Regions from separate parts of the Streptomyces sp. NPDC057302 genome, predicted to be linked through region 2. Evidence: riboswitches for the same ligand, from Rfam matches in the RefSeq annotation. Region 2 holds a riboswitch; each other region holds the start of a gene.
What was found. Region 2 has a riboswitch for cyclic di-AMP ahead of ACFUPX_RS22275 (transglycosylase SLT domain-containing protein). Riboswitches for the same ligand answer to the same signal wherever they lie in the genome.
Positions count from the first base shown of each region.

Region 1: linked by a shared signal. The riboswitch ahead of ACFUPX_RS20220 (M23 family metallopeptidase) and the one ahead of ACFUPX_RS22275 (transglycosylase SLT domain-containing protein) in region 2 are both predicted to bind cyclic di-AMP.
Region 3: linked by a shared signal. The riboswitch ahead of ACFUPX_RS39250 (transglycosylase family protein) and the one ahead of ACFUPX_RS22275 (transglycosylase SLT domain-containing protein) in region 2 are both predicted to bind cyclic di-AMP.
Region 4: linked by a shared signal. The riboswitch ahead of ACFUPX_RS32975 (M23 family metallopeptidase) and the one ahead of ACFUPX_RS22275 (transglycosylase SLT domain-containing protein) in region 2 are both predicted to bind cyclic di-AMP.

Region 1 covers NZ_JBHUZJ010000027.1:6,491-12,100, reverse strand. Annotated here, with positions in the region: gene ACFUPX_RS20230 (M16 family metallopeptidase) at 1-531, shown strand, start outside; gene ACFUPX_RS20225 (M16 family metallopeptidase) at 528-1,913, shown strand; cyclic di-AMP (ydaO/yuaA leader) riboswitch at 2,112-2,275, shown strand; gene ACFUPX_RS20220 (M23 family metallopeptidase) at 2,288-3,088, shown strand; gene ACFUPX_RS20215 (GntR family transcriptional regulator) at 3,317-4,030, shown strand; gene ACFUPX_RS20210 (HPr family phosphocarrier protein) at 4,205-4,486, opposite strand; gene ACFUPX_RS20205 (GNAT family N-acetyltransferase) at 4,612-5,610, shown strand, end outside.
Region 2 covers NZ_JBHUZJ010000031.1:66,183-71,792, reverse strand. Annotated here, with positions in the region: gene ACFUPX_RS22290 (carbohydrate ABC transporter permease) at 1-747, shown strand, start outside; gene ACFUPX_RS22285 (CGNR zinc finger domain-containing protein) at 753-1,292, opposite strand; gene ACFUPX_RS22280 (haloacid dehalogenase type II) at 1,373-2,140, shown strand; gene ACFUPX_RS22275 (transglycosylase SLT domain-containing protein) at 2,214-2,978, opposite strand; cyclic di-AMP (ydaO/yuaA leader) riboswitch at 2,982-3,178, opposite strand; gene ACFUPX_RS22270 (DUF5670 family protein) at 3,654-3,824, shown strand; gene ACFUPX_RS22265 (FadR/GntR family transcriptional regulator) at 4,044-4,868, shown strand; gene ACFUPX_RS22260 (ABC transporter substrate-binding protein) at 5,195-5,610, shown strand, end outside.
Region 3 covers NZ_JBHUZJ010000098.1:11,078-16,687, reverse strand. Annotated here, with positions in the region: gene ACFUPX_RS39260 (septum formation initiator family protein) at 1-420, opposite strand, end outside; gene eno (phosphopyruvate hydratase) at 533-1,819, opposite strand; gene ACFUPX_RS39250 (transglycosylase family protein) at 2,114-2,833, opposite strand; cyclic di-AMP (ydaO/yuaA leader) riboswitch at 2,837-3,026, opposite strand; gene ACFUPX_RS39245 (transglycosylase family protein) at 3,209-4,219, opposite strand; gene ACFUPX_RS39240 (cytochrome P450) at 4,356-5,610, opposite strand, start outside.
Region 4 covers NZ_JBHUZJ010000066.1:18,891-24,500, reverse strand. Annotated here, with positions in the region: gene ACFUPX_RS32990 (alginate lyase family protein) at 1-283, shown strand, start outside; tRNA gene ACFUPX_RS32985 (tRNA-Met) at 350-423, shown strand; gene ACFUPX_RS32980 (PP2C family protein-serine/threonine phosphatase) at 566-1,753, shown strand; cyclic di-AMP (ydaO/yuaA leader) riboswitch at 1,975-2,121, shown strand; gene ACFUPX_RS32975 (M23 family metallopeptidase) at 2,133-3,218, shown strand; gene ACFUPX_RS32970 (aldo/keto reductase) at 3,330-4,274, shown strand; gene ACFUPX_RS32965 (PrsW family intramembrane metalloprotease) at 4,271-5,610, opposite strand, start outside.

The DNA.
Region 1 (5,610 bases), on a different contig from region 2:
GCGTGCGACGCGGCCGACCTGGCGCTCACGGTCCTCGGCAGCGGCGAGTCCTCACGGCTCTACAACCGCCTCGTGCGCCGCGACCGCACCGCCGTGGCGGCCGGCTTCGGCCTGCTGCGCCTGGCCGGAGCCCCCTCGCTCGGCTGGCTCGACGTGAAGACGTCCGGTGACGTGGAGGTCCCCGTCATCGAGGCCGCCGTCGACGAGGAGCTCGCCCGCTTCGCGGAAGAGGGCCCCACCGACGAAGAGATGGAGCGCGCCCAGGCCCAGCTGGAGCGCGAGTGGCTCGACCGGCTCTCCACGGTGTCAGGACGCGCGGACGAACTGTGCCGGTACGCCGTCCTGTTCGGCGACCCGCAGCTCGCCCTCACCGCCGTGGGGCGCGTCCTCGACGTCACCGCGGAAGAGGTCAAGGCGGCCGCAGCGGCCCGTCTGCGGCCCGACAACCGCGCGGTGCTCGTGTACGAGCCCACCGAGCCCACCGCGGCCCCCGAAGCCGCCGACGAGGACGAAGAGGAGGCGGCGAAGTGACCGAGGCCGCGACGATGCAGTTCCACCCCCAGCCCCAGGCGGGCACCGCACGGCCGTGGGCCTTCCCCGCGCCCGAGCGCGCCACCCTGGACAACGGCCTCACCGTGCTGCGCTGCCACCGCCCCGGCCAGCAGGTCGTCGCCGTGGAGATCCACCTCGAGGCGCCGCTCGACGCCGAGCCCGCGGGCCTCGACGGCGTCGCCACGATCATGGCGAGGGCCTTCAACGAAGGCACCGACAAGCACTCCGCCGAGGACTTCGCCGCCGAACTCGACCGCTGCGGCGCCAGCATGGACGCGCACGCCGACCACCCCGGTGTCCGCGTCTCCCTCGAAGTCCCGGTCTCCCGCCTCCCCAAGGCGCTGGGCCTGCTCTCCGACGCCCTGCGCGCCCCCGCCTTCGCGGACAGCGAGATCGAACGCCTCGTACGCAACCGCCTGGACGAGATCCCGCACGAGGCCGCCAACCCGGGCCGCCGCGCCGCCAAGGAGCTCTCCCGGCAGCTGTTCCCCGCCACCGCGCGGATGTCGCGTCCCCGCCAGGGCACCGAGGAGACGGTCACGGCCATCGACTCGGCGGCGGTGCGCACCTTCTACGAGAAGCACGTGCGGCCCGCCACGGCGACCGCCGTCGTCGTCGGCGACCTGACCGGCGTCGACCTGGACGGCGTGCTCGCCGACACCATCGGCTCCTGGACGGGCGGCACGGCCCAGCCGCGCCCGGTGCCCCCGGTGACCGCCGACGACACCGGGCGTGTCGTCATCGTGGACCGCCCCGGCGCCGTCCAGACGCAGCTGCTCATCGGCCGCGTGGGCCCTGACCGGCACGACCGCGTCTGGCCCGCCCAGGTGCTCGGCACGTACTGCCTGGGCGGCACCCTCACCTCGCGCCTGGACCGCGTCCTGCGCGAGGAGAAGGGTTACACCTACGGCGTGCGGTCGTTCGCCCAGGTCCTGCGTTCGACTCCGGACGGCACGGGCGCCGCGATGCTGGCCATCAGCGGCTCCGTGGACACGGAGTCCACGGGTCCGGCCCTCGACGACCTGTGGAAGGTCCTGCGCACCCTCGCCGCCGACGGCCTCACGGACGCCGAGCGCGATGTCGCCGTGCAGAACCTGGTGGGCGTCGCCCCGCTCAAGTACGAGATGGCGGCGTCCGTCGCGGCCACCCTCGCCGACCAGGTCGAGCAGCACCTGCCGGACGACTTCCAGGCCCAGCTGTACCGCCAGTTGGCCGCCACCGGCACCGTGGAGGCCACCGCGGCCGTGGTGAGCGCCTTCCCCGTGGACCGCCTGGTGACGGTGCTCGTCGGTGACGCGGCGCAGATCGAGGAGCCCGTCAGGGCGCTCGGCATCGGTGAAGTGAGTGTGGTCACGGGCTGAGTGACAGTCAGGACATATGGGGACCCCAGTGGCTGGAATCGGCTCCTGGGGTCCTCATATGTCCGAATTGATATGGAGGTTACGTGTCTGCCCTGTGGCGTGCGCTACAAAAGTTCTGATCCGTTTGTCGATTGAAAGATGACCCGCTTAGCGTTCGGTCCGACTGTTCGTCATGCAGTACGCCGCACCCGCGGCACCGGGCAGTCATCGCCGAGTCCCCGTACGGCGCGAGCCAGGGGAGCCGGGGACCCACATGTCCCCCTGGGGTGAATCGGGAACCTTGCCGTGAGGTGAGGGACTCGTAGGAGACCTTCCTGCTCCGAACCCGTCAGCTAACCCGGTAGGCGAGAAGGAAGGAAAGGATCAGCCGCTTCATGGCGTTCACCCGTGCCACCGGGAAGCACCGTCGCCCCAGCCGCCTCACGCGTACGACCGCGAACGTGGCGGGCGTCGCCGCCCTCACCACCACCGGTGTCATCGGAGGCCTGGCCGCTCCGGCCCTCGCCGCCGACGACGCGGCCCTTGAGCACACCGGCCTCACCCAGGCGATTTCCGTGGGCGACTCGCTCGCCCAGAGCATCGACGCGCAGGCCGCCGCCCAGCAGCAGGCCGCCGACGACGCCGCAGCCGCCAAGAAGGCCGAAGAGGCCGCCAAGAAGAAGGCCGAAGAGGCCAAGCGCAAGGCTGAGGCCGAGGCGAAGGCCAAGGCCAAGAAGGAGCGCGAGGCCAAGGAGCGTGCCGCTCGCGAGGCCGAGCGCAAGCGCCTGAACACCTACGTCGCCCCGATCTCCGGTTCGTCCATCTCCACGGGCTACCAGACCGGCGGTGGCATGTGGTCCTCCGGCAGCCACACCGGCGTCGACTTCCACGCGGCGTCCGGCACCTCGGTCCACGCGGTCGGCTCCGGCACCGTCGTCGAGGCCGGCTGGGGCGGCGCCTACGGCAACAACGTGGTCATCAAGATGAACGACGGCACGTACACCCAGTATGGCCACATGTCGTCCCTCGGTGTCACCGTCGGCCAGGCGGTCACTCCGGGCCAGCAGATAGGCCTCTCCGGGTCCACCGGCAACTCCAGCGGTCCGCACCTCCACTTCGAGGCCCGCACCGGCGAGGAGTACGGCTCGGACATCGACCCCGTCTCGTACCTCCGCTCGCACGGCGTCAACGTCTGATCCCAGGAGTTTCGCGCGACGCGCGTCTGATCCGCACCGAAAGCCCCGGCTCGTCGAGAGCCGGGGCTTTCGTGGTTCCGTATCGCCCCGCATCGCCTTTGGCCAAAAGTATCCATGAATTCTGGCCACCCGTCGGAAATTCAGCCGCTCTGCAATAGAGTCGCTGGAGAATCACTGAACGGGCGTCGATCGACCGCGTCTCGCGGGGATTAAGGCGGAGGTCAGGTCATGCGCATTCCCGCGCACTCGGTGTGCACGGCCATCCGGGACGACATCGTCTCCGGTGTCTACGAACGGGGCGGCCGGCTCACCGAGGAACTCCTCGCGCGCCGCTACGGAGTCTCCCGCGTCCCCGTGCGCGAGGCCCTGCGCACCCTGGAGGCCGAGGGCTTCGTCGTGACGCGGCGGCACGCGGGCGCGTGCGTCGCGGAGCCGACCGAACAGGAGGCGGCCGACCTCCTGGAGATCCGCATGCTCCTGGAGCCGCTGGGCGCCGCCCGCGCCGCACAGCGCCGCACGGAGGCGCACCTGAAGGTCCTGCGCGGCCTCGTCCGGCTGGGCCAGGAGCGCTCGCGGCGCGGCCAGAGCGATGACCTGCGCTCCCTGGGCGGCTGGTTCCACGAGACGCTCGCTCAGTCGTCCGGCAGTCCGGGCCTGACCGCGCTGCTCACCCAGCTCCGGCACAAGATCGCCTGGATGTACGTCGTCGAGACCTCGGCCGCTCCCGCGGAGTCCTGGGCGGAGCACGCCGCGATCGTCGACGCGGTCGCCCGCGGCGACGCGGAACGGGCCAGGTCGCTCACCGCGGCGCACACGGAGCGGGCGACGGCCGCGCACCGGCCGCGCTTTCCTCCGCACGGTGAGCGCCGCGACAGGGACCGCGACCGCGATCGTGTGAGGAATTCGCAACATGCCGTAAACACGGTGGGCCTCCGTCATTAACAGAGGCGCCGTATACAAAGAAGTGTTATTCGGCGGGGATTATTCGTGCTGCCCGAATTCAAGGAAAGTCGCCCGGTATTCGACGCGTGGAACCGGGAACGCCGAAGGGCCCGCCCCGATTTCGGGCAGGCCCTTCGGCGTATGAGTACCGGTCTTTACCGGTACCAGTCTCTACTAGACGGTCTCGGGGAGTTCCTCAAGACCGTCCGCGACCAGCTTCGCCAGACGGTCGAGAGCGGCGTCCGCACCCTCGGCGTCGGAGGCGAGCACGATCTCCTCGCCGCCCTGCGCGCCCAGACCGAGCACGGCGAGCATGGAGCCGGCGTTCACGGGGTTGCCGTCAGCCTTGGCGATCGTCACGGGGACGCCGGCGGCGGTGGCCGCGCGGACGAAGATGGAGGCGGGTCGGGCGTGGAGGCCCTCGGCCCAGCCGACGTTGACGCGGCGCTCAGCCATGTGTTGCTGCCCTTCCAGGTGTCTCACACTTGTCTAGACCAGTGTCTCATGCCGTCACGGGTGCTCTTCCGGCGACTCCTAGCCTGCCCCGGCGAAGGCGCCGCCGCGACCCGTACTCTGGCCCCATGCAGACCCCGTCCGACAGGCACGCATACCCCTCCCACTGGGAAGCCGATGTCGTCCTGCGTGACGGAGGCACCGCCCGGATCAGGCCGATCACGGTCGAGGACGCGGACCGCCTGGTCAGCTTCTACGAGCAGGTCTCGGACGAGTCGAAGTACTACCGCTTCTTCGCGCCCTACCCCCGGCTGTCCGCCAAGGACGTACACCGCTTCACCCATCACGACCAGGTGGACCGGGTGGGTCTCGCGGCCACCGTGGGCGGCGAGTTCATCGCCACCGTGCGCTTCGACCGCATCGACTCCCGCGGGATGTCCGCGAGCGCGCCCGCCGACGAGGCCGAGGTCGCCTTTCTCGTGCAGGACGCCCACCAGGGCAGGGGCGTCGCCTCCACCCTCCTCGAACACATCGCCGCCGTCGCCAGGGAGCGCGGCATCCGCCGCTTCGTCGCCGAGGTGCTGCCCGCCAACACCAAGATGATCAAGGTGTTCACGGACGCGGGCTACCAGCAGAAACGCAGCTTCGAGGACGGCGTCGTACGCCTCGAATTCGATCTGGAGCCCACCGACCGCTCGCTCGCCGTGCAGCGCGCCCGTGAGCAGCGTGCCGAGGCGCGGTCGGTGCAGCGGCTGCTCACGCCGAAGTCGGTCGCCGTGATCGGCGTCGGGCGTACGCCGGGGGGCGTGGGGCGCAGCGTCCTTCGCAACCTGCGCGAGGCGGGCTTCACGGGGCGGCTGTACGCGGTGAACAGCGCGTTCGAGGAGGGGGCCGAGGTCGACGGTGTGCCCGCCCACCGCTCCGTGCGGGACATCGACGAGACCGTCGAGCTGGCCGTCGTGACCGTGCCCGCCGAGCGGGTGCCGCAGGCCGTCGCCGAGTGCGGCGAGCGCGGGGTGCCGGGGCTCGTCGTGATCTCCGCCGGGTACGCGGAGAGCGGGCCCGAAGGGCGGGAGCGGCAGCGCGAACTGGTGCGTCAGGCGCGGTCGTACGGCACGCGGATCCTC
Region 2 (5,610 bases):
CTCGTGCGCAACGGGCTCTCCGCCGAGAGCGACATCACCTCGCCGGAGTGGACCTTCTTCCCCTCCACCCTGCGCTGGGGGAACGTCCAGGAACTCTTCGACGACACCTCCGTACCGTTCGCGCGCTCCCTGCTCAACTCCTCGCTCATCGCGGTCGCGACGACACTCGGCACGCTGCTGCTGGCCTCACTCGCCGGTTACGGCCTGGCCCGCATCCCCTACCGCCACGCGAACAAGGTCTTCTACGCGATCCTCGGCACGCTGATGGTTCCGGCGTCCGTCACCTTCGTGCCGACGTTCGTCCTGGTGTCGTCGCTCGGCTGGGTGTCGACGCTGCGCGGACTGATCGTCCCGACCCTGTTCTCCGCCTTCGCCTGCTTCGTCTTCCGGCAGTACTTCCTCGGATTCCCCCGGGAGTTGGAGGATGCGGCGCGTGTCGACGGGCTCGGGTACTGGCGCACGTACTGGCGGGTGGTCGTGCCCAACTCCCGGCCGGTCTTCGCGGCGGTGGGCACGATCGTCTTCATCGGCGCGTGGAACTCGTTCCTGTGGCCGCTGGTCATCGGCCAGGACCGCAACGCGTGGACGGTGCAGGTGGCCCTGTCGTCGTTCACCACGTCACAGGTGATCAGACTGCACGAACTGTTCATCGCGGCGGCTGTGTCGATCGTGCCGCTGCTCGTGGTGTTCCTGTTCTTCCAGCGGTGGATCGTGGCAGGGGTGGAGCGCTCGGGCATCGACGACTGAGCCGCCTATGGGGCGGTCTGTTTGCGGGCTCGGTAGGCGGCGGCTTTGACACGGTTGCCGCAGGCCTGCATGCCGCACCAGGTGCGGCGCGTGCCGCGCGAGCGGTCGAGGTAGAGGCGCGTACAGGTGGTGCGCCCGCATTCCTTGAGGCTGGTGTGGGGGTCGGCCAGCATGCTGATCGCGCGGCGGGCGACGTGGGCGAGCGCGGAGCGCAGATCCCCCGTCAGATGCACGCCCTCGTCGGACAGGCGTGGGGTGGGCAGCGCCCCGGCGGCGGCGCTGTTGAGGATGCCCAGCTCACTTGCCGTGTAGGGGCGTTCTCTCATGCGGTCGAGGGCGAGCCGGTGGATGGCCTCGCGCAGCCGCAGGGCGCAGTCGAGGTCGGCGGGGTCGGCGGTCACGTCGTCGGGGAGCTCGTCGCAGGCCAGGACCCACTGTTCGAGGTCGGCGGGGGTGGCCAGGAGGTCGCGGGGCTGGTCGCGGCGGGATTCCAGGGTGGCGATGAGGTCCAGGGCGGGGTTGCCGCTCACGAAGGCGAAGTGCACGTCACCATCTTGACCGGTGACGCACCACCGGGCAACACTCGTCACCTGTCTGGCCGGTGACGCGATGCTGAGGAGAACGGATGCGTGGGGCCCGCGATATCGAGGTCGTCGTCTTCGACGTTCTGGGAACGATGGTGGACGAGTCCGGCGGGCTTCGTGCGGCCATCGGCGACGCGCTGCACGCGTCTGACGGTGCTTCAGGCGAAGTGACCGCCGACGGCCTGCTCACGGTGTGGCGCGAGCATGTCGAGGGTGAGCAGCGGCGCATCGGGGAGGGGACCCGGGCGTACGCCGACAGCGAGGCCATCGACCGCGAAGCGGCTCAGCGCGTGGCGGAGCGCGCCGGGATCAAGGACCCGGTGGCCATCGGACGGCTGGCTGCCGCGTCGCGGCGCCTCCGCCCTTGGGAGGACTCCGTTGCCGGACTCACGCGTCTTGCGCGGCACTTTCCCGTGCTGGGGCTGTCAAATGCCGGGCATGGGACTCTGCTGCGGCTGAACGCGCATGCGGGGCTGCGCTGGCACCAGGTGCTGTCGGCCGAGGACGCTCAGGCCTACAAACCGGCTCCGGAGGTCTACCGGCTCGCGATCGAGGCGGCGGGGTGTCCGCCCGAGCACGTGCTGATGGTTGCCGCGCATGCCTGGGACCTACGGGGAGCTCAAGCGGTGGGCATGCGCACCGCGTTCGTCCAACGGCCGGTCGGGGACCCGCCCATGGCCACCGATTCCTTCGACTGGCAGGCGCGGAGCCTGGAGGAGCTGGCTGCCGTGCTGACGTCGTATGCCCCTGCCACGCCGCAACATGACGGTGCTTCACTGACGCGGCCCGCGCAGCGGAAATCCCCGTAGGAGAAGAATCGGGGGACATCTCGGTGCGCGGGCCGACGAATTCGGCGAGAACGCCGAACAGACTCGGCGCGGTCTAGTACGGGCCGTTCACATTGTCGATCGAGCCGTACCGGTCGGCCGCGTAGTTGCACGCGGCGGTGATGTTGGCGACCGGGTCGAAGCTGTCCTGGGACGTGCCGGGCACGTGGTAGGCGGAGAAAGTGGGGGCGATCACTTGAAGAAGCCCCTTGGAGGGAGTTCCCGCGACGGCGTTGGAGTCCCAGTTGTTGGTGGCCAGCGGATTTCCGGAGGACTCGCGCATGATGTTGCGGTGAATTCCCTCGTAGGAACCGGGAATGCCGCGCTGGGCCATGATGTCCAGCGACTCGTTGATCCAGCCGTCGAGGTCGTTCGTGTACGACTTCTTCGCGGGGGCGGCGGCCGGCTCGGCGGCGGAGGGGTCCGTGCGCTTGGAGCGGTCCGCCCGCTCGGCGGAGGCCCTGGAGGCGTCCGCAGTGGCCGAGCCCTCCTTGTCGAGGGTGAGCCGGAGGCCGGGGCGGATCAGCTTCGGGTCGTCGCCCAGGGCGCTGCGATTGTCCTCGTACAGCTTCTTCCAGCTGCCGCTCACCGAGTGCTCCCGGGCGATCTTGGAGAGCGTGTCGCCCGCGACGACCACGTAGGTCTTGGCGTCCGCGGCGGGCTTGGCGGTGGCGGCCTGCGCCGGGCCGCTCTGCGCCGCGCCGGCGGTGGTCGCGCCGAGCACGGGAAGGACGAGCACGGCCCCGCCCGTGCCGGCGACGGCGATACCCCGGCTGAGCGAGCTGGACTTGGGACGGCGGTGCTTTCCCTTGGAAGGCATGACGAATTTCCTCTCCGTCGCCTACGAGGTGAGCTGTCGGGTTCGGACGGGAGATGTCCGGTCGCGCTGAGCGCGCGACTTCACCCCGAGCCGTTCCGGAATCCGGATCGGCGGCTTACCTGGGTCCCCCGCTCCTGCCGTGCGTATGTGAGTGGGTGGGAGTGATTCCGGACAGCGGCAGGATTCGGCGTTCCACCCGGATTGACGGTGACGTTAGGCGAGAAAGCCGGAACGAAACAAGACCCGAATTCGGAGACGGAATGTACTAGGTCGGATAGTCGACGATCTGGAGTCTTCACCCGCTTTGATCAAAAACCCCAACCTTCTTTGCGCAGAACGAAAATGCGCTCGGCGGACACCGAGGGGTGACGCCGATAGCTGTGACTCACTTCACTGAATGGAATGCAGTTCTACTATTTCGCCCGAGTGGTCCGCAATGCAGGCAGAGCTTTATATACGCCGCCAATGGTGTGAAGAAGTGCCTTTACTGGGCAACCTGGACATGGCGCGGCCGCCGGTGCTTGCCGATGTCCATCGTTGGCGGCATGCATGGCCAGCGCGGAAGGGGGCACTCCGTGGTGCGGGCGCATGCCCTTGGGGCTGTGGAGAAAACACGTCTTTTGTGTGTTTGTCGGGCAGGCCTGAGAGCACATGGTGGTCTGGAGGTTGATAAAAATGGTTCCCCTGATTGTGGTTCTTCTGCTGGCCCTGCTCCTCTTCGGCGCGGGTTTCGCGCTCAAGGCGCTGTGGTGGATCGCGGTGATCTTGCTGGTGGTGTGGCTGCTCGGCTTCGTGATCCGGCCCGCGGCGAGCGGCGGTCGCAAGGGCCGCTGGTACCGATGGTGACGCCCGCGCTGGTGTGACATGGCGATGTCCACCTGAGCGCGGCCTAGAGCGGCGCGGCGCCACGGGCGGTGGCGTGCGCGCCTGAGGGGTGGGCCCGACCTGGGACGGTCGGGCCCACCCCTTCGCTCTGTCTGATCCCCTCCGGTCTCGTCCGAGCCGTCGATCGGCAAGATCACCACTACCTGGGATGAGCCCAACGCCCCGCTGTACGCTGCGACCATGCAGCCGCCCGCATCCTCCTCGTCGCCAGGTTTCACGCAGCCGGGTCGTCTTGCCGATCCGGCTGAGCGCGGCCTGCTGACCGAGCGGATCGCGCGCCAGCTGGAACACGAGATCCGCTCCGGCGAGATCGAGGTCGGGGCCAAGCTGCCCTCCGAGCGTGACCTGGCCGCCCAGTTCGGCTCCAGCCGCAACGTCGTGCGAGAAGTGCTGCGGCGGCTGGAGGCACAGCACCTCATCGAGGTCGCCCCGGGGCGTGGCTCCTTCGTGCGGGAGCAGAGCTCGGGCCAGGCCAGGGGGTACGACGCGCTGTACCGTGCGGGGCGGCCCACGGTCCGTCAGCTCATCGAGGCGCGGCTTCCGCTGGAGGTCGAGATGGTCCGCCTCGCGACCCTGCGGGCCACGGACGAGGACATCGCGGCGATGCGCGGCGCCAGCGACGCCCTGGAGTCGGCCACGGACGTCGTCGTCAAGGCACAGGCCGACATGGAGTTCCATGACGCGATCGCGGTGGCGAGCAAGAACCCCGTACTGCGGATCATGCTGTCGTCGATCAGCGGGATGATGTTCGAGATGATGCTCCGCTCGAACTCGGATCCCTCCATCGGCGAGCCCGGTGTGCCGCATCACCCGGAGATCTTCGAGGCGATCGAGGCACGTGACGAGGAGCTCGCGGCCGCGCGCATGCGGGAGCACCTCATGCTCGGCCTGCGCACCTACGGCGCGGATCTCGACGTGCAGGTCGACATCATGGCCCGCAACCACATCGAGACGCTGCTCGGGCAGGCGGACGCCCGACGGGCGGGCGGCAGGGCGGGGGAGTAGCCAGGGCGGGGGAGTAGCCAGGGCGGGGGCGCAGCCGCGCCCTGCTCCCGGTGAGCCCCTGACCTGCTGTTGAGGGCCGGCCGCTGCATGGCTCGCGGCGGTGGGCGTGACCGTTCCGTTGCGTGGATCTTTCTCTCAGGGGCTGTCGGGAAACCCGCGTGTCCTGCTACGGTCCCGTCAGATTCCAACTGGTCCTACCAGTTGGACCACACCTGAACCACCCTTGGATCACCCCCTGGACCGCCCCCTGGACCACCCCTGAGTCACGCTTCCCACGGTCGGAGCCACGGTTCGGGATCGTTCCCAGCACAGAGACGAGGACAACGATGTCCACGAGCAGCCAGCCCTTGAGTCGGCGCTCTTTCGGCAGGTTGGCCGCAGGCACGGCGGGAGCCGTCGGCCTGGGCGCGTCGGGCGCCTGTTCGCCGCGGGACGCCAGGCCGTCGGCCCGCAGCCCGTTGCGGATCATGGCGATCAACCACGTGTGGTCGCAGGCGATCAAGCGCCGGATCAAGGAGTTCGAGGAGCGGATCGGGCGCCGGGTCTCGATGACCCTGCTCACCTCCGACCAGCTGTCGAGCAGCTACAACGTCAAGCTCAACGCCTCCGGCACCGACGTGGACGTCATGATGGTGCGCGCGCTCCAGGAGCAACTGGTCTTCGCGCACAACGACTGGCTCGCCGACCTCACCGACCGGGTCGAAGGCGACAAGGAGTTCGCCTGGGCGGACTTCCAGAAGGC
Region 3 (5,610 bases), on a different contig from region 2:
CCTGGCGGCCGCCCCCTGGTCGGTGCGCTGCTTCTTCGCCGCCGCGGGATCGATCACCGTGTAACCGGTCTCGCCCGGCATCACATAGTGCAGCCGGTCCCGGATGCGCTGCTCCGCGTACTCGTCGTCCCGCCAGCGGGCCTTCTCGTCCCGCAGCTTCTCGACGTTCCCGCGGCGCTCGGCCTGCTCCTTGCGCTGATCGGCGATCTCCGCGCGCTGGGAGACGTACTGCCTTATCGGGTAGGCGAGCGCGACGACCAGCGAACAGAGCACGAGCGCCAGGAGCGCGGCACGTCCCGTGAGCCGGGAGCGGCGCGCCTGGCGCTTGGTCTGGGAGCGGTACACACGCTCGGCGGTCTGCTCGCCGAGCAGGCGCAGCCTGGTCGCGGTGGAGAACCGGTCGCGGTCCTTCACGGCCATAAGTGCGCCTCCCCGATACGTGCCGACGTCCCCGCACACGGTACGGGACCGAGTACGGGGACGTAGGTAACTACTCAGCGGAGCCGGGGCTCAGAAGCAGTTCAGCGGCAGCTCAGGCCTTGAAGCGGGGGAACGCCGAACGGCCGGCGTACACCGCTGCGTCGTCGAGGATCTCCTCGATGCGCAGGAGCTGGTTGTACTTGGCGACGCGCTCGGAGCGGGCCGGGGCGCCGGTCTTGATCTGGCCGCAGTTGGTGGCGACGGCGAGGTCGGCGATGGTGACGTCCTCGGTCTCACCGGAGCGGTGCGACATCATGCACTTGAAGCCGCTGCGCTGGGCCATCTCGACGGCGTCCAGGGTCTCGGTCAGCGAACCGATCTGGTTGACCTTCACCAGGAGGGCGTTGGCCGACTTCTCCTCGATGCCACGGGCGAGGCGCTCCGGGTTGGTGACGAACAGGTCGTCGCCCACCAGCTGGACCTTCTCGCCGAGCTTCTCGGTGATGACGTTCCAGCCGGCCCAGTCGTCCTCGAACAGCGGGTCCTCGATGGAGACGAGCGGGTACGAGGCGACGAGCTCCTCGTAGTACTCGGTCATCTCGGCGGCCGAGCGGGACTTGCCCTCGAACTCGTACTTGCCGTCCTTGTAGAACTCGGACGCGGCGACGTCGAGGGCGAGGCCGATCTGCTCACCGGGGACGTAACCGGCCTGCTTGATGGCCTCGAGGATGAGGTCGAGCGCGGCGCGGTTGGAGTCCAGGTTCGGGGCGAAGCCGCCCTCGTCGCCGAGCCCGGTGGAGAGACCCTTCTCCTTCAGGACCTTCTTCAGCGTGTGGTAGACCTCGGTGCCCCAGCGCAGGGCCTCCGAGAACGACTCGGCGCCGATCGGCGCGATCATGAACTCCTGGATGTCGACGTTCGAGTCGGCGTGCGACCCGCCGTTCAGGATGTTCATCATCGGAACGGGCAGCAGGTGCGCGTTCGGGCCGCCGAGGTAGCGGAAGAGCGGCAGGTCGGAGGCCTCCGACGCGGCGTGCGCGACGGCGAGCGAGACGCCGAGGATGGCGTTGGCGCCGAGCGAGCCCTTGTTGTCGGTGGCGTCGAGGTCGAACATCGCCTGGTCGATCAGGCGCTGCTCGGTCGCGTCGTACCCGACGAGCTCCGGGCCGATCTGCTCGATGACGGCGAGGACGGCCTTCTCCACGCCCTTGCCCATGTAACGGTTGGGGTCACCGTCACGGAGTTCGATGGCCTCGAAAGCACCGGTGGACGCACCGGACGGAACGGCGGCACGACCCGTGCTGCCGTCGTCGAGGCCGACCTCGACCTCGACCGTGGGGTTGCCTCGGGAGTCCAGGATTTCCCGGGCTACGACGACGTCGATGGACGGCACGAGCATCTCCTTCTGGGATGTGACGCGGGTACGCGGGGCGTTGGCCTCGCGGACACGAGCCTAACCGGCTCCCGGACAAGAGCCAGCCGAGCGACCGCCCTGTGGACAAACCGAGAGCAAAATGTTTCCGAACGGAACAAAGCATGGAGGGGCGATGGAGGGCGCCAGGGGCGGCGGAGGGCAAAAGAACCCCGCCCCGGTGCGTACGGGGGATACGCGCACCGGGGCGGGAGGTGAAACGGGCGGCGACGCGTCCGCCGAAGCGCCGCCGCTCTCGGCCTCTCGGCCGAGGTGGGGTTCTCAGCTGAGGTGCAGCTGCTGACCCGGGTAGATCATGTCGGCGTTGTCGATGATGTCGCCGTTGAGCTTGTACACCTTGTGCCAGCCGCCCTTGACGTCCTTCGCCTCGGCGATCTTGGAGAGGGTGTCACCCTTCTTGACCTTGTACTCGCCGTCGCCCTTCTTGACCGTCTTGCCGGTCGGGGTCTCGACGGTCTTCTTCGACTCGGTCTTGGGAGCCTCGGGCTTGGGGGCCTCAGCCTTGGGAGCGGCCTGCTGCGGCTGCTCGGTCTGGGCGCTGGGCTGGCTCTTCGGCTGCTCCTGGGTCTGCTGCGGGGCGCTCTCCTGCGCACCGCCACCCTCGTTGGACGCACCCGAGAGGCCGACGCCGCAGCTCGGCCAGGCACCCTTGCCCTGGCCCGCGAGGACCTTCTCGCCGATCTCGATCTGCTGGGCCTTGGAGGCCTTGTCGGCGGTGGGCGCGTACTTCGTGCCGCCGTACGACGCCCACGTGGACGACGAGAACTGCAGGCCGCCCGTGTAGCCGTTGCCGGTGTTGATGGACCAGTTGCCGCCGGCCTCGCACTGGGCGACGGCGTCCCACTCGGAGTTGGTGGCGGCGGAGGCCTGGCCGGCCGCCATCAGCGGAGCGGCGACGGCGACACCGGTGACACCGGCGAGCGTGGCGACACGGGTGGCCTTGGACGGGCGGCGGTGCTTGCCCTTGCTGGAAAACAGCATGAGTGATCCCCTCACCGACGCCTGCGAGGTGAGCTGTCGGGTTCGGGCCGATGAAGTTGCCCGGCCGCGCTTCTTGAGCGCGACTTAACCCCTAGCCGTTCCCGTCCGTCCTCGCCTCGCTCTCGCGATGCTGAACGGCCGGGCCCGGCGGAAACCTTGGTTCCCCCGCTCCTGCCTACGGCGCTTGCGCGACGACTGTTCCCGAACGGCCAATTGGCAGGACTCGGCGTACCGACCGGCGGGGCCCGCTGTGGCGAGCGGTCACGACCGTAGACATGCGATCGGCCGAAACTCAAAGACGATCAGGGCTTCTGAGACCCATCTCTCACTTGCGCCAATTGGGACATCAAGCGCAAAGCGACTCGCCAACTACCCCTACTTTTCGCCCAAATCGAGGCTCTGACCGGGAAGGATGAGATCGGGGTCGGAGCCGACGGACTTCTCGTTCTCCGCGTACAGCTCGGTCCACCCGCCCTTCACGTCGAGGTCGTCGGCGATGACCGAGAGGTTGTCTCCCGAGCGGACCGTGTACGTCCCGTCGGAGCCGTCCTTCTGACGCTCGTCGCCACGGGACGCGTGCCGGCCCGAACCCTCGCGAGAGGGGTCGCCGGAGGGCTTGTCGTCCGCGCTGTCGCCGCGGTGGCGGCCCTCACCCTCGCCGGCGGGGGAAGTGGGGACGGGCGAAGCGTCGTCGTCCTGCCCGGACTTGCCCGGGTCGCCGGACTCATCCGACGTGCCCGACTCGCCCGACTCGCCCGAGTCACCTGATTCGTCGTGATTCTTGTCTCGCGCCGCATCGCCGTCACCGGCGTCACCGGCGTCGGCGTCGGGCTTCTCCGAGGGCTTCTCCGAAGACTTGGTGCTGCCCGAGTCATCGCCCGAGTCATCGGCCGAGTCGCTCGGCTCGTCGGGTTCGGCGGACTTCGACGGCTCGTCCGCCGGTCCGTCCGTCGACTCGTCCGAGGGCAGTGAGGTGATCGGCGCGCCGGGGTCGACGTCGGCGGCGGCGCCGTCCTGGGTGAGCCCCGCGATGGGAGCGCAACTGGGCCAGGCGCTGGGCCCCTGGTCGTCGAGCACCTTCTCGGCGACGGATATCTGCTGGGAGCGGCTGGCCAGATCGGCGCTCGGCGCGAAGTCGAGGCCGCCGTACTCCTCCCAGTCCTCCTGGGAGAACTGGAGTCCGCCGTAGTACCCGTTACCCGGGTCCGCGCTCCAGGAGCCGCCGCTCTCGCACTCCGCGAGCTTGTCCCACGTGGCGGTGTCCGCCGCGCTCGCGCTGGTGGCGCCGAGCAGCGGGATCGCGATGGCCGATCCTGCGACTCCTGCCGCGACGATCAGGGCCGGGGCCTGGCGGGGGCGTCGGTGACGACCATTGCCGGAGAGCATGCGGTTGCCTTTCGCGTGACTGGAGCGACGACTGCGGCACGGGATGCCGAGTCGTCGGTGAACGTAGCGGCAGTCGAACGCTTGTCACAAGTCGATGCAGCGGAGATCACGTGAAAGTCACAGTCTTGACGGTCCGTCAGCTAAACGTCGTTTCGGGTGCCGAATATTTGCTCTGCTGTGCGGGTGCGAACTCCACGGGCAGTGTGCGGAGTCCCCGCATGATGAGCCCGCCGCGCCATCTCAAATCACCAGGTTCCACGGCGAGTCGCAGGTCAGGGAGGCGCCGCAGAAGGGTCGCGAGGGCGGTCTGGCCTTCGAGCCGGGCGAGCGGAGCACCGAGACAGTAATGAATGCCATGGCCGTAGCCGAGGTGTTGGTTGTCGCGGCGGGAGAGGTCGAGCGTGTCCGGATACCGGAAGCGTTCCGGGTCCCGATCGGCGGCGGCGAGCACGACGAGGACGGGGTCGCCCGCGGCGATGTCCTCCCCTCCGAGGGTCAGCGGCTCGGTGGCGAACCGCCAGGTGGCGAGTTCGACGGGCCCGTCGAAGCGGAGCAGCTCCTCCAGGCCGGTCTCCAGGAGACCGATGTCGCCGTCCGTGAGGGAGTCCTGGAGCCGTTCGCGCTGCTCGGGGTGGGTGAGGAGGGCGTAGGTGCCGTTGCCGATGAGGTTGACGGTCGTCTCGAAGCCGGCGAACAAGAGGATGAAGGCCATCGCGGCGGCTTCGTTCTCCGTGAGGTGCTCGCCGTGGTCCGAGGCGCGGATGAGGTCGGAGATGAGGTCGTCGCCGGGTTCGAGGCGCTTGCGGTGGATGAGCTCGGCGAGGTACCCGCGCATCTTCTTCACCGACCGGGCGACCCCGCCCCTGGGCCCTCCCCCGTGGCGGATCATCATCCCCGCCCAGTCGCGGAAGTCGTCCTGGTCCTCGCGGGGTACGCCGAGCAGGTCGCAGATGGCGTAGATGGGGAGCGGAAAGGCGAAGTCGTGGATGAGGTCGGCCTCCCCCTTCTCGACGAACCGGTCGATGAGCCGGTCGGTCAACTCCTGGACGCGCGGCGCGAACTCGGCGACGCGGCGGGGCGTGAAGGCCTTGGAGACCAGGCGCCGCAACCGCGTGTGGTCCGGCGGGTCGATGTTGAGCAGATGCGTCATCAGGTTCGCGCTGCGCTCGCCCGGGATGCCGGTCTTGCTCTTCGCGTGCGCGGGCTCCCCGTGATGGGCCGGATTCTTGCTGAGCCGCGGATCGGCGAGCGCCTGCTTGGCGTCGCCGTACCGCGTGACCAGCCAGGCCTCCACGCCACTGGGCAGCCGGGTCCTGCGCACGGGGGCGTGCTCGCGGAGCCAGGCGTAGGCGGGGTAGGGGTCGGTGGCGAACTCCCACGAGAAGAGCTCG
Region 4 (5,610 bases), on a different contig from region 2:
GCACCAGGACGTCGACCTGTACGGCGAGGTCAAGGAGCGGCTGCGGGCCGCGCTCGAGTTCCACTCCAAGTACCAGCTCGGCGCGGAGGCGCCCCGGTGGCTGTGCGGCGGCAAGGTGCAGCGCGACATGGGGCCCGACACCGAGGTCGGCCTCAACCACCTGCGGGACCGGCTGAAGCTCGAGCTGCCGGAGACGGAGCGGTTCACGCGGGAGCGGCGGCCCGAGGGGACGGACGATCTGTTCGTGGCCTGGGAGACGCTGACGCACGCCGAGAACACCTGACGCACGCGCCCCACCTCAATCGGTTCGCTTTCACTCCCCCTGATGGCGTAGAGTTGCATTCAACGGCGCGGGGTGGAGCAGCTCGGTAGCTCGCTGGGCTCATAACCCAGAGGTCGCAGGTTCAAATCCTGTCCCCGCTACTAAAGACCGAAGGCCCGGATCCAGAAATGGATCCGGGCCTTCGGTGTTTTCCTGCGTTATTCGGCGCTATTTGGCATCACCCGGTCGGCCCACACCGGTCGCCCCGTGCCGCCGCTCCGGGAACCCTGATTGAGCGTGGTCATGGATCTGGTCCTGGCCGCGGGATCCGGCAGGAGAAGAGCGGTGGGGCAGCGAGGAGGCAGCGGCGGGGGCAAGACTCCCGATGTCCGGCACGAGCGTGCGCTCGTGCGGGCCCTTCCGCTGCTGCTCATCGTCGTCGGGGCGGTGTACGACATGTCGACCCCGCCCGCTTTCACCGCGGCGCCCCTCTTCGCGGCGGCCCCGCTGATCGCGGCCCCCTTCTACTCGCTGATCAACACCACCCTCATCGGCGCCTTCTCCTGCGTCGCCGTGCTCGCGCTGCACTTCAAGACCGACTCGACCACCGACGTCGAAGCCGTCACCGAGCTGATCACCGTGCTGACCGTCGCCGTGCTCGCCGCCCTCATCAACCGCGTCGTACGCCGCAGCGACAAACAGCTCGCCTCCGCCCGCTCCATCGCCGAGGCCGCCCAGCGCGCCGTGCTGCCGCAGCCGGACCCCCGGATCGGCGGGCTCGACATCGCCGCGCGGTACGAGGCGGCGGAGGCCGACGCGTTCATCGGGGGCGATCTGTACGCCGTCCAGGACACCCCGCACGGCGTGCGCGTCATCGTCGGTGACGTACGGGGCAAGGGCATGGGCGCGGTGGCGGCCGTCGCCGTCGTCATCGGGGCGTTCCGGGAGGCCGCCGAGCAGGAGGCCACGCTGGAGGCGGTGGCCCAGCGTCTTGAGCGTGCCCTCGCGCGGGAGGGCACGCGGCGCGACGGGCTCGACGACTTCGAAGGGTTCACCACCGCGATCCTCGCGGAGATCGCGCACGGCGACCGATTCGTGCGGCTCATCAACCGCGGGCATCCGGCGCCGCTGCTCCTGCGCGGCGACGGACGGCTGTGCGTCCTGTCCGCGACCGAGCCCGCGCTGCCGCTCGGGATGGGCGACCTGGGCGCCTGGCCGGACCGTGCGGACGAGACGGAGTTCCCGCCCGGGGCGATGCTCCTCCTGTACACCGACGGGCTCTCCGAGGCGCGGGACGGCCGGGGCGAGTTCTACGACCCGGCGGCCCGGCTCGGGGGCCGCATCTTCCCCGGGCCGGGCGGCCCGGACGCGCTCCTCGCCACGCTCACCGAGGAAGTGCGGCGGCACACCGGCGGCGGGACGACCGACGACATGGCGCTGCTCGCGGTGCGGCGGCCGATGGCACCGGCCGATGTCACCGGCCGTGACTGAAGGACACCACTCCGCATAACAACTGACGCACTGTCAAGGAAGTGTGAAGCTCCGGTGTGTGAAGAAGTGGGGTCAACTCGCCCCGTTCCCCACCCCCGTGTCCTATTAAGTACACGCCAAAGTTGTTAAGGATCAGTCGGAACGGCTTGGAATACCGACCTGCTGTCTATTAACGTTCGATAACGCAGCGCGGTCGTCCCAGCCGTCACTCGAGTCGGCTCCGCGCGCACGCGCCTAATCCCGAAAGGGAGCCGGGGAACCACTAATTGGGGTGAATCGGGCATCCGTGCATCCGTGCCGGCTGTTCGTAGGAGACCTTCCTGCTCCGAACCCGTCAGCTAACCCGGTAGGCGAGAAGGAAGGAAAGGAGTGCGCCCCAGTGGCGTCCAACCGCCCTGCCCCCCAAGGCGCGTACGTACCGAATGACGACGACTTCGGTGGGTACGACGACAATTCCTGGGAGGAATGGAACCCCACGGAGGAGTCCATTCGTCCCGTCCGCGGCAGGCACCGCGTCCACAAGCGGGGCGGTGGCGGGCTCGCCCGCAGCTCCACGGTTCTCGGCGTAGGCGTCATCGCCGCCGTCGGCGCGGGCGGCATCGCCACCGCGCAGGGCGGCAAGCCCCCGGTCTCCATCGAGATGCCGGACCTCTCGGCCGTCAAGGACTCGCTGCCGGAGGCCAAGTCGCTTCCGGGCGTGGGGTCCCTGATATCCGACGACTCATCCGACGCGGGTTCCGCGGACAACGGCGTGACGGTCGCCGCAGCGCCCCTGAGCGCCGCCGGCATCAGCAGCGCCGACGCCGAGCAGGGCACCACGGACGCGGGCGAGGCACTGCGGGCCCGCATCATGGAGCAGGCCGAGAACCAGCAGGACCAGGCGGACGACGCGGTCCAGAAGGCGGCCGAAGAAGCCGCCGTCAAGCAGGCCGCAGAGCAGGCCGCCGCCAAGCAGACCGCGGCCGAGAAGAAGATCGCCGCCGAGAAGGCCGCCGCGAAGAAGAAGGCCGAGGCGGAGGCCAAGAAGAAGGCCGAGGCCGAGCGCCTGGCCAAGCTCGCGAAGAGCTACACCCTCCCCGTCGCCTCGTACACGCTCACCGGCACCTTCGGTCAGCCCGGCTCCATGTGGTCCTCCGGCTACCACACCGGCCTGGACTTCGCGGCGCCGACGGGCACGCCCATCAAAGCCATCCACTCCGGCACCGTCAAGGAAGCCGGCTGGGCGGGGGCGTACGGATACCGCACGGTCCTCGAACTCGACGACGGCACCGAGCTCTGGTTCTGCCACCAGTCCTCGATGAACGTCAGCGTCGGCCAGAAGGTCACCACCGGCGAGACCATCGGCCGCGTCGGCGCGACCGGCAACGTCACCGGCGCCCACCTCCACCTGGAGGTCCACCCGGGCGGCGACTCCACCGGCGTCGACCCGGCGGCCTGGCTGCGCGGCAAGGGCCAGTCGCTCTGAGGTAGCCCAGAAACCCCGGCGGTCCTGGCGACAACCCCCCGACGCCAGGGCTGCCGGTCCGGCATGTCCGCCGTACGGAATGCCGCGATCCGTATGGGCGTTGAGCCCCGTATGACTTCTCTCCGCAAGCTTGGCTCGTCCGACCTCGAGGTCTTCCCGCTCGCCCTGGGCGGCAACGTCTTCGGCTGGACGGCCGACGAGGCGCAGTCCTTCACCGTGCTCGACGCCTACACCGCGGCGGGCGGCAACTTCATCGACACCGCCGACGTCTACTCGGCCTGGGTGCCCGGCAACAAGGGCGGCGAGTCCGAGACCGTCATCGGCAACTGGCTGGCCGCGCGCGGCAACCGCTCCGACGTCGTGCTCGCCACCAAGGTCGGCGCCCACCCGGACTTCAAGGGCCTGTCCGCGAACACCATCAAGTCCGGTGCCGAGGAGTCGCTGCGCCGGCTGCGCACCGATTACATCGACCTCTACTACACGCACTACGACGACCCGACCGTCCCGGTCGAGGAGATCATCGGCGCGCTCGACGAGCTGGTCACCTCCGGCAAGGTGCGCGCGATCGCCGCCTCGAACGTGACCGCCGAGCGGCTCCAGGAGTTCCTCGACTTCTCCGACCGCGAGGGCCTCGCGCGCTACTCGGCGCTCCAGCCGCACTACAACCTCGTGTCGCGCGACACGTACGAAGGCTCCCTTGAGCAGGTCGCCTCGCGCTCCGGCCTGGCCGCCGTCCCGTACTACGCGCTCGCCTCCGGCTTCCTGACCGGCAAGTACCGCCCGGGTGCGAAGGTCGACAGCGCGCGGGCCGAGGGCGCGGGCAAGCACCTGGAGACCGACCGCGGGCTGCGCGTGCTCGCCGCCCTCGACGAGATCGCCCAGGCGCGCGGCGCCGAGATCGCCACCGTGGCCCTCGCGTGGCTCGCGGCTCAGCCGACGGTGGCGGCGCCGATCGCCTCCGCCCGTACGGTCGAGCAGCTGCCCGCGCTGCTCGCGGTGGGGGAGTTCGAGCTGACGGACACCGAGGTGTCGGCGCTCACGGTGGCTTCCGCCTAGCCGCGGTAGGGGTTGTACGCGGGGTAGGGCATCGCGGGCTGCGCGTACGGATATCCGTAGGGCTGCTGGTGTTGTTGCTGGTGCTGCTGTTGGTACTGGTATCGGTACTGGGGCTGCTGCTGCGGGTACCCGTAGGGCGGCGGCATCGGTACGAGCACCGGTGCCGTCGCGCGTGCCGCGTACGCGAGCGCGGGGCGGGCGGCCTCGCGGCGCTCCCACAGCGCGTGCAGCAACTCCCGCTCCCGTACGACGAAGTCGGCGCCCGCACGGCCCTTGCGCCCCCGGTGGCGTAGGAGCGCGAGGGACGTCGCGTACGCCTCGTACTGGGCGACCGTGCGCGCCGCGGCCTTGCCCTGGGTGTACGAGGCGTAGTCGCGGGCCAGGGTGCGGGCGCGCATCGTGCCGAGCGCGTACGGCTCGGGGGCCGTGAGCCAGCCCGCGATCGCGTACGCGGGCAGCTCGGCCCGCACGATGCGCAGGCCGCGCTGCCTGGTCCAGATCACCAGCCAGGTGAGCAGGCCGAAGGCGGGCAGCATGAAGATCGCGTACACGGCGAAGAAGCCGTAGTCCCCGAAGACCGCCGAGCCGTTCCACAGGGCGTGCAGGCCCATCGCCAGGAGGAGCCCGCCGAGCGGGAGCAGGACGCGGCGCCAGCTCTGCCGGTCGGCGCTGAGCGCGGCGATGCCGAAGCCGATGCCGGTGAGCACGGTGAAGAGGGGGTGCGCGAAGGGCGACATCACGACGCGTACGAAGAAGGTCGCCGCCGTCACGGAGGCGAGGCCCGTACCGCCGTTGATCTGGTCGGTGCCGAAGGCGCTGCCGAGATAGAGGATGTTCTCGGTGAACGCGAAGCCGGTCGCGGTCACTCCGGCGATCACCACGCCGTCGACGATGCCGGTGAACTCGCGTCTGCGGAAGAGGAAGACGAGCAGGACGGCCGCTGCTTTGGCGCTCTCCTCGACGATCGGCGCTATGACCGTCGCGCCGAGGGTGTCCGCGCTGGTGGGGTCGGCCGTGGCGGTGGTTATCCAGCGGGTCGCGAAGCTGTTCGCGACGATCGCTATGAGGGCCGCAGCGCAGGCGCCCCAGGCGAAGGCGAAGAGGAGGTTGCGCCAAGGGCCCGGCTGGACGCGTTGCAGCCAGCGGAAGGCGGCCACCAGGAGCGGCACCGGCAGTGTCGCGAGGCCGAGCCCGACCAGGAAGCCTTCGGTGCCGGTCTGCTCCCTGACCAGGGCCAGGATGACGAGGCCGGACAGGGCGAGCAGCGTGACCAGGGCAGCCGCGCGTATCGCCCGGCGCTGCCACCAGCGTGCGTGCCGCAGCCCGGCGGGCCCAG